Regions from separate parts of the Streptomyces sp. NPDC104202 genome, predicted to be linked through region 1. Evidence: riboswitches for the same ligand, from Rfam matches in the RefSeq annotation. Region 1 holds a riboswitch; each other region holds the start of a gene.

Evidence for each region. Region 1 has a riboswitch for cobalamin ahead of ACZ60W_RS05980 (energy-coupling factor ABC transporter permease). Riboswitches for the same ligand answer to the same signal wherever they lie in the genome.
Region 2: it holds a riboswitch for cobalamin, as region 1 does, so the genes downstream of both, cobN (cobaltochelatase subunit CobN) here and ACZ60W_RS05980 (energy-coupling factor ABC transporter permease) in region 1, are expected to answer to the same signal.
Region 3: it holds a riboswitch for cobalamin, as region 1 does, so the genes downstream of both, ACZ60W_RS00845 (acyl-CoA thioesterase) here and ACZ60W_RS05980 (energy-coupling factor ABC transporter permease) in region 1, are expected to answer to the same signal.
Region 4: it holds a riboswitch for cobalamin, as region 1 does, so the genes downstream of both, ACZ60W_RS17065 (cobalamin biosynthesis protein) here and ACZ60W_RS05980 (energy-coupling factor ABC transporter permease) in region 1, are expected to answer to the same signal.

The regions. Positions count from the first base shown of each region.
Region 1 is NZ_JBVJMN010000006.1:8,736-10,923, forward strand. Features, by position in the region: gene cbiQ (cobalt ECF transporter T component CbiQ) at 1-147, opposite strand, end outside; gene ACZ60W_RS05975 (energy-coupling factor ABC transporter substrate-binding protein) at 154-564, opposite strand; gene ACZ60W_RS05980 (energy-coupling factor ABC transporter permease) at 570-1,268, opposite strand; cobalamin riboswitch at 1,298-1,518, opposite strand; gene ACZ60W_RS05985 (PTS-dependent dihydroxyacetone kinase phosphotransferase subunit DhaM) at 1,636-2,058, opposite strand; gene dhaL (dihydroxyacetone kinase subunit DhaL) at 2,055-2,188, opposite strand, start outside.
Region 2 is NZ_JBVJMN010000005.1:67,513-69,700, reverse strand. Features, by position in the region: gene ACZ60W_RS05190 (cobalamin biosynthesis protein CobG) at 1-919, opposite strand, end outside; cobalamin riboswitch at 985-1,136, shown strand; gene cobN (cobaltochelatase subunit CobN) at 1,176-2,188, shown strand, end outside.
Region 3 is NZ_JBVJMN010000001.1:184,130-186,317, reverse strand. Features, by position in the region: gene ACZ60W_RS00850 (hypothetical protein) at 62-382, shown strand; partial or broken gene ACZ60W_RS00845 (acyl-CoA thioesterase) at 652-984, opposite strand; cobalamin riboswitch at 1,114-1,337, opposite strand; gene ACZ60W_RS00840 (LacI family DNA-binding transcriptional regulator) at 1,388-2,188, opposite strand, start outside.
Region 4 is NZ_JBVJMN010000023.1:31,548-33,735, forward strand. Features, by position in the region: gene ACZ60W_RS17060 (cobyric acid synthase) at 1-275, opposite strand, end outside; gene ACZ60W_RS17065 (cobalamin biosynthesis protein) at 272-1,246, opposite strand; cobalamin riboswitch at 1,282-1,421, opposite strand; gene ACZ60W_RS17070 (hypothetical protein) at 1,535-1,756, opposite strand; gene ACZ60W_RS17075 (inorganic phosphate transporter) at 1,769-2,188, opposite strand, start outside.

The DNA of each region.
Region 1 (2,188 bases):
GAGCGTGGCCGCCGCCACGAGCACCGCGCCCGGCCACGGCGGCAGACAGACCGCGCACAGGGTCAGACCGAAGCCGAGCAGCGCCTTCTCGGCGGGATGGCGCGCACGCCAGCGGCCGGCGTGCGCCGCCGCGTCGATGGGCAGCATCGCCGGCTACGCGTCCCGGCCGGGGACGGGAGCGTCGGCGCCCGCGGCGCCCTCCCGGCCCGCGTCGTCCGCCGCGCCCTTCCCGCCGGCCCGCTCCTCGCCGTCGGCCGACGCGGCCCGCGCCGCACCCTGGCGACGGCCGCGCCGCAGGCCGAAGTAGTACGCCAGGACGCCGGCGCCGAGTGCGGCCTGGAGGGCGAACAGGGCCGACTCGATCTCCCCGGACGGGGGCTCGTACAGGGGGCTGAACCAGGGTTCGTAGTCCGGGTGGAGCTCGGTGATCGCGGTCTCCGCCTCGGCGTCGGCCCCGGTGAAGGGCTCCTCCTTGTGGTCGCCGAGGCCCAGCACGAGCGGCAGCACCGCGAGCGCCGCGACGGCGAGGAGGAGAAGGGCGTTGATCCTGGTGTTCCGGCTGATCCCGCTCATCGCGCGGCCGCCTCCTCGTGGCGCCCGGCCGACCGCGGGGCGAGGACGCCGAGACGGGTCAGCTCGCCCTTGCTCGACTGGGTCAGCAGCCGCATCACGAGCACGGTCAGCAGGCCCTCGCTCACCGCCAGCGGGATCTGCGTCACGGCGAAGATGCCGCCGAACTTCGCCAGCGCACCCGCGAAGCCGCTGCCCGGGTCGGGGAAGGCCAGCGCCAGCTGGACGCTGGTCACGCAGTACGTCGAGAGGTCGGCGACGAACGCGCCGAAGAAGACGGCGACCATCAGCGGCGCACCGAACCGGCGCACCAGCAGGTAGGTGCCGTACCCGGCCCAGGGGCCGACGATCGCCATCGAGAAGGCGTTGGCCCCCAGCGTGGTCAGACCGCCGTGGGCCAGCAGCAGCGCCTGGAAGAGCAGGGTGATCGTCCCCAGGACCGCCATGATCGGCGGCCGGAACAGGATCGCGCCCAGGCCCGTGCCGGTCGGGTGCGAACAACTGCCCGTCACCGAAGGCAGCTTGAGCGCCGACAGGACGAACGTGAAGGCGCCGGAGGCGCCGAGCAGCAGGGTGGACTCGGGGTTCGCGCGGACCTCGCGGGTCAGGGCGCGCACCCCGTGGACGACGAACGGGGCGGCCGCGACGCCCCAGGCGGCGGCGTGCGCAGGGGGAAGATACCCCTCGGCTATATGCATGGTCGGAAGACCCTCTCCAGCACCTCGTGGATGGACAACGCACCCTGGCCGGTCTCCTGGCTGACGGTCATGCCGTCCGACTCCGCCTTCCCACACCGCGACGGTCTCCCGTCGCGGTCCAGTGGCTTCCCCGAGGGGGTGGAGCCGGACCTCCCGATCACAGTGGCGAGGGCCGCACCGGTACTCCACCGGTTTCCCGTACACCAAGGCCCTGCGACATTAGTGCGTTGACCAGGTACATCACAACACGGTCGCCACCCGGTGCGGCCCCTCCGTCACTCCGCGCACCCGCCGCCGCGGCGCACTCCCCGGGGCAGGAGTACGCCTCCGAGGTCGGCTCCCTGCGGCGGGAGCGCGCCTCCGAGGTCTACTCCTTCCGGTAGGAGTACGCCTCCGAGGCCGCGGCCGCCACCGCGTCGAGGTCCCCGCCGGCGCTCGCCGTCACCAGCGCCGCCACCGCTCCCTCGACGAAGGGGGCGTCCACCAGACGCGCCCCCTCCGGGAGTTCGTCGCCCTCGGCGAGGAGGGCCTTCACGGTGAGCACGGCGCTCCCCAGATCGACCAGGAGCGCCACCCCCGCGCCCCGGTCCACGGCCTTCGCCGCCGCCGAGATCAGCTCCGCGCTCGTCCCCAGCCCCCCGTCGGGCAGACCGCCCGCCGGAGCGAGCGGCGCGAGGTCCCCGCCGCCCGCGAGCCCCGCGGCCAGCCCGGCGACGGCCGCGGCGACCGCGGCGCTGTGCGACACGAGCACGATGCCCACGGGAGCCGCCCCGCCCGCCGCCGGGCTCACGACGCCTCCCCGGCGGACCGGCCCTCGGCCGCCGCGGTCTCGGCGAGCACCGTGAACAGCAGGGCCGACGACGTCGCCCCCGGATCCTGGTGCCCCACCGACCGTTCGCCGAGATAGCTGGCCCGGCCCT
Region 2 (2,188 bases), on a different contig from region 1:
GGTGCTCCGGGTCGACGACGACCACTCCGCGCCAGGGGGTGAGGCGGAGTTCGGCGGCCGGCGCCAGGGCCCGCAGCTGGGCGGCGGTCAGCCGGCCGAGCGGCGCGAGGACGTGCAGGCCGCCGGGGAGCGCCCCGGGGGCGGGCGGCGGGGAGACGGTGAGCGGCGGCGGTACGGGGACGGGCTCCGCCCCGACCCCGGCGCGGGCCAGGGCCCCGGCCCACCGCGGTACGTGGGTGTCGGGCAGTTCCCGCGGCCGCCAGGCCCCGGTGCCGGCCGCCTCGGCGGCGTCGAGGAAGGCGAGGGCGGCGGCGAGGGCGGCGCGGACGGCGTCGGCGGCGTCGATCCGGAAGGCCGCGGGGCCGAGCCGCAGCAGGGCGGTCCCGGCGGGCTCTGCGACCAAGCTCACATCGCCGCCGAGTCCGGCCACCTCGCCGCGGCCGTCGTCGAGGACGAACAGGAACCGTCCCGAAAGGGACGCGGCCCGGGGCTCGGCGCAGAGGCCGGCGTCCAGCCCGCGGGCCCACAACTGCACGTCGGCGCGGCCGAGTCCGCCGAGTCCGGCGGTGGGCGAGGCGATGACGTTGCGGACGCGTTCGTGGGTCGGGGAGGGCAGCAGGTCGGCCGCGGCGAGCAGCTCCGCGAGCCGGGCCCCGCACCCCTCCGGAAGGCCGCGCAGCTCCGCGTTGCCGCGCGAGGTGACGCTGATCCGCCCGTCGCCGAGGGTCTCCGCCGCGTCGGCCAGCACATGTGCCTGACGTGACGTCAGGCGGCCTGCGGGGAGCCGGAGTCGGGCCAGCCGGCCGTCGTCGGCCGCGTGCAGGCGCAGCGCCCCGGGGCAGGCGTCGCCACGGTCCCGTATGCGAGGTTCGCCCGGTTCGGGCGGCGGGGGTGGGGTGGGCGGCATGGCGGCGAGCATACCCACGGGAAACCGGCCGACCACCGGGTGTGATCCTGCCGACCCTTCGGCCCCCCGACGGCACGATCTACTATGCAGACGGCATGGGGTCCCAGGACCCCGGGGAGGAAGCCCGGTGAGAATCCGGCGCGGTCCCGCCACTGTGAGCCCGTACCGGTCGTGCCTCGGCACCACCCGGGACGGGTGAGTCAGGAACTCCCGCCATCCACACGACCACCCGGGGCGCGGACAACCCCGAGGAAGGCCTGCGCACGCCATGCTTCTGCTGCTGTCGCACTCCGACACCGACCTGCTCAGCGCCCGCGCGGCGAACGCCGGATCCGCCGGCGGCCCGGTCGAGTACCGCTTCGCCAACCCCTCCCGCCTTCCCCTCGCCGACCTGGCCGGCCTCCTCGACGAGGCCGAACTCGTCGTCGTCCGCCTCCTCGGCGGCCTCCGCTCCTGGCAGGAGGGGCTCGACGCGATCCGGGCCACCGGAAAGCCGCTCGTCGTCCTCAGCGGCGAACAGGCCCCCGACGCCCAGCTGATGGAGGCGTCCACCGTCCCCGTCGGCGTCGCCACCGAGGCGCACGCCTACCTGGCGCACGGCGGCCCCGCCAACCTGGAGCAGCTGGCCCGCTTCCTCTCCGACACGGTCCTCCTCACCGGCCACGGCTTCGAGGCCCCGGCCGCCGCCCCCACCTGGGGCGCGCTGGACCGCACCCCGCGCCGCACCGACGGCCCGACCGTCGCCGTGCTCTACTACCGCGCCCACCACATGAGCGGCAACACCGCCTTCGTCGGCGCCCTCTGCGAGGCGATCGAGGACGCCGGCGCCCGCGCCCTGCCGCTCTACGTCGCCTCCCTGCGCGCCCCCGAGGCCGCACTCGTCGACACCCTGCGCACCGCCGACGCCATCGTCACCACCGTCCTCGCCGCCGGCGGCACCAAGCCCGCCGAAGCCCAGGCCGGCGGCGACGAGGAGGCCTGGGACGCGGGCGCGCTCGCCGCGCTCGACGTGCCGATCCTCCAGGCGCTCTGCCTGACCGGCTCGCGGTCCGCGTGGGAGGAGAACGACGAGGGCCTCTCCCCGCTGGACGCCGCCAGCCAGGTCGCGGTGCCCGAGTTCGACGGCCGGCTCATCACCGTCCCGTTCTCCTTCAAGGAGATCGACGAGGACGGCCTGCCCGCGTACGTCGCCGACGCCGAACGCGCGGCCCGCGTCGCGGGGATCGCCGTCCGGCACGCCCGGCTGCGCCACATCCCCAACGCCGAGAAGAAGCTGGCGCT
Region 3 (2,188 bases), on a different contig from region 1:
GTCGTGCGCGGCTCCCTTGTCGCGGCCGCTGGTGGAGCGGGCCTGGAGGCCGCTGCCGCGGGTGAAGGGTAGGGAGCACTACACCTACGGCCCGTCGACCGTCCCCGTCGGCGCGTTCTCCGCCGACCCGGAGCCGTACGCCCCGGCCGGTTCCGCTCCCACCTGGGTGATCAATCCGCTGGACGGCGTGCTGCTGCGGCCGCACACGGACACCTCCCGGCTGTACGGATGCTGCCGTCGGGACGGGCTCGACGGGCCGAACCTGGTGTGCGGCCGGTGCGGGAGCGAGGTCGGCGTCGAGATCTCCGACTGCTGGACCGAGTACGACGTCCGGCTGCTGAGCACGGCGGTGACGCGGGGTCCGGACGGCAGGCCCTCCTGAGGCACGCGGTCCGGCACGTACGCTGAGCTCACGGACGCCCCGTCCTCACCGCTCGCGCCCTCGTGGACGATCGACACCCGGCCGGTGGAGCTGTTCGTGCAGACGGAGACGGAGACGGACACCCGATACCGAGGGTGTCCACCCAGGGGCGGACGGGCTGGTGTGATCACGGCCCCCAGCCGGTCGCCGGTGTCGGACGCCGTCGCGGGACCCGGCCGGGACCGGTCGCCCGTTCCTCAGGAGGAGCCGGGCAGGGACGCCGCGAGGGCGGGCACGGGCCGCGGATCGCCGTCGGCGTCGACGGCGACGAAGGTGAGGAACGCGGTGGCGACCTCGGTCGCGGGGCCGGAGTGGTTCCAGCGCTCGGCGGTGACCCGTACGCCGACGGTCATGGAGGTCCGGCCGGCGCGTTCGAGGCCGGCGTCGACGCTGAGCAGGTCGCCCGCCCGGACCGGGGCGAGGAACGTCATGCGGTCGACGGAGACGGTCACGGCCGGACCGTCGGCGTGGCGTCCGGCGGCCGCCGCGGCGGCGTCGTCGATGAGCTTCATCATCACGCCCCCGTGGATCGTGCCGTACAGGTTGGTGTCGTGCTCGCTCATGATGTGGGCGAGGACGACCCGGGAGTCGTCCGGCGTCTTGAGCGGGCGGGCAGGGCTGGTGACGGTGGGATCGGCCACGTCAACTCTCCTTCGCGAGTCGCGGCAGGGCTGGTCCGCACGCCAGGGGTGTCGGCGGGCGGGCAGCGGGCAGGTCTTCGGACTCGCGGGCACGTCCTCCTCGTGGAGGGCTCCTACTGGCCGTCGCTTCCCAGGTCCGGTACGTCGGACCCAGTGCTGTGTGACGGCGGTCGTTCCCGCTCACCGCTGCGGGGCAGTCCCGGATTCCCACCGGGTTCCCTCTTGCGACGCATCCCGCCTGGCGGACGGGGCGAACCAGCTGCGCGTCCCACCCTACGTCGCCCCGGCCCGGCCTCCGCTCGGCGGCGCCGGACCGGACCTGCTGTCAGGTCGACTCGCGGACCACCAGCTCGTTCGGGATGACGACCGGCTCGCGGGGGCCGCCCTCGATGAGTCCGAGAAGGAGGTGGACCGTGGCGATGGCCTGGTCGGCCATCGGGCTGCGGACGGAGGTGAGCGCCGGGGTGGTGTACGAGGCCGCCTCGATGTCGTCGAAGCCGACGACGGCCACGTCCTCGGGAACGCGGCGCCCCGCCTGGTGCAGGGTCCGCAGCGCCCCGATGGCCATGAGGTCGTTGCTCGCGAACACGGCGTCCAGCGCGGGGTCGTCGTCCAGGAGCTGCCGCATCGCCTGGGCTCCCGACGCCCGGGTGAAGTCGCCGAGCGCGACGATCGACCGGCGGCCGGTGTCCCGGAGGGCCTCGCGGTAGCCTTCGAGGCGTTCGCGTGCCTCGAACAGGTCCAGGGGTCCGGTGACGGCGGCGATCCTGCGGCGGCCGCGCTCCAGCAGATGGCGGACCGCGAGCGAGGCGCCCCCGACGTTGTCGAGGCCGGCGTAGGGCACCTGGGGCGCCGACGTGCGGTTGAACGAGGCGATCGGCAGGCCGGTCCTGGCCAGGGCCGCCGGCAGCGGGTCCGTCCCGTGCAGGGCGACGAGCATGACGCCGTCCACGTGCCGGCCGGCCACGTACTCCTCCACCCTGGCGCGGCTGCGGTCGGACTCCGCGAGCATGAGGACGACCTGCTTGCCCGCCGCTTCCAGTTCCCGGCTGACGGCGCGCACCACGGTGGAGAACAGGGGATCGTCGGAGACCACGCCCTGGGGCGGATCGGAGACGACCACGGC
Region 4 (2,188 bases), on a different contig from region 1:
AGGACGACCTGGCTGGAGCGGTCGCTGCCGGGCTTGAGCAGCACCGGGTTCATCAGCGCGGTCGGCTCCACGCGGGCGGCCTGGGCCTGCATGGCCTGGGCCCGCCCGATCTCGGCGCCCTCGCGGGTGACGAAGGAGTTGAGGGACATGTTCTGTCCCTTGAACGGCGCCACCTTCAGGCCCCGGCGGACCAGCCAGCGGCAGATTCCGGCCGTCACCACGCTCTTGCCGGCGTCGGACGTGGTCCCGGCGACGAGCAGTCCGCCACCCCTCATGCGTTCCTCCGCTTCAGCGCGCTCACGATCAGCCGGCCGCCCACGCAGGCGGCCAGGGTCAGTCCGGTGACCCGGCGGGACAGCCGGACCGCCCGCTCGATGTCGGCGACCTCGACCGGCCGCCCCTCCCCGTTGAGCACGGGCCGGTGCTCGACCCGCCCCCCGTAGGCGAGGGTTCCGCCGAGCCGTACGCCGAGGGCGCCCGCGAAGGCGGACTCGACCGGGCCCGCGTTGGGGCTGGGGTGCCGTGCCGCGTCCGCGCGCCAGGCCCGTGCGGCCCCGCGCGGATCGCCGCCCGCGACGGTGGCGAGGGCGGCGGTCAGCCGCGCGCCGGGCCAGCCGGCCACGTCGTCGAGCCGCGCCGAGGCCCAGCCGAACCGGCGGTGGCGGGGGGACTTGTGGCCGACCATCGCGTCGAGGGTGTTGACGGCCCGGAAGCCCACCAGCCCCGGCACGCCCGCGACGGCGCCCCAGAAGAGGGCGCCGACCACGGCGTCGGAGGTGTTCTCGGCGACGGACTCCACGACCGCGCGGGCCATCGCGGGCCCGTCCAGGGCCTGTGGGTCGCGGCCGCAGAGGTGGGGCAGCCGCTCCCGGGCCACCTCCAGGTCCCCGGCCTCCAGCGCCCCGCCGATCGCGCGGGCCTCGCGGCCCAGGGTCGTCCCGCCGACCACGGCCCACACGGCGGCGGCGGTCAGGGCGACGGAGGCGGCCCGGCTGTCCCGGACCGCGCGGGCGGCCAGGGCTCCGGCCGCGGCGGTGGCGCCGGCGCAGACGGCGGTGTGCAGCGCGCCCCAGCCCCGGTGGTCGTGGTGGAGGCGCTCCTCGACGGCGGCGGCCGCCCGTCCGAAGGCGGCGACGGGATGCCCGCGACGGGGGTCGCCGACCAGCCGGTCGACGGCGAGGCCGAGGGTCGCTCCGTACGCGAAGACACGGGTGGCTCTGGAAACGCTGCGGCTGCGGCCGGGCATGGCGCAATGTCCTCACTCAGGGTCCGCGCCCTGGATCGACGTGACCGGCGGCGAGAGTTCCTGACTCCCGGACCCTGGGGATCCGGTCACAGTGGCGGGACCGCGCCGGATTCGCACCGGACTTCCTCTGCTGCCGCCGTAATGGCCTCGGCAGTCCACCACGGCCCGAGAACAGCCGTCAACTCACCCTTGACCTGCGTCGCGTCACTGTGCGGAGCACCACAAACACGACGGCCGGGCGGCCCGCACCCGAAGGTGCGGACCGCCCGGCCGAGGTACCGGGGACCGTCAGACGACGATCAGGTAGATGCCGTACGCCACGGCCGCCAGGCACAGGGCGAAGCAGGCATAGGCGCCGGTGCGGGCCAGGGCGGCGGAACCGCCCTGGGCGGCGGCCTGCTCCTGCTTGGAGAGGCCGATGACGCCGAGGGTGAAGAGGCCCACCAGGGCGACGGTCGCCACGAGGCTGACTCCGAAGACGGAGCCGAGGGCTGCCCAGTCGATCTTCATGTCGTTGGTTCCTTACACCGCGGCCGCGGGGGCGGGGGGAGCGGCCGGGTCCGTGGGAGCCGGCGCGGGGATGGTGGTCTTGAGGTCCTCGTCCGCGACGGCGGCGACGGAACCGGCCGGCGGCGGGGTGACGGCGGCGATCGCCGTGGTCACCACGCCCGCGGGCTCGGGGGCGTCGAGGTCGTCGGCGGTGACGTTGTGCTGGTCGACCGGCTTGCGGCGGGAGAGCGCCCAGATGACGGCCGAGCCGGCCACCAGCAGGACCGCGACGGCGGCGATGCCCCAGGTGCCCTGCTTGGTAAGGAACTCGGCGCCGGCGCCCACCAGGCCCGCGGCGGGCAGGGTCAGGCCCCAGGCGACGAACATCCGGGTCGCGGTCGACCAGCGGACGACGCCGCCCTTGCGGCCGAGGCCGGCGCCCATCACGGCACC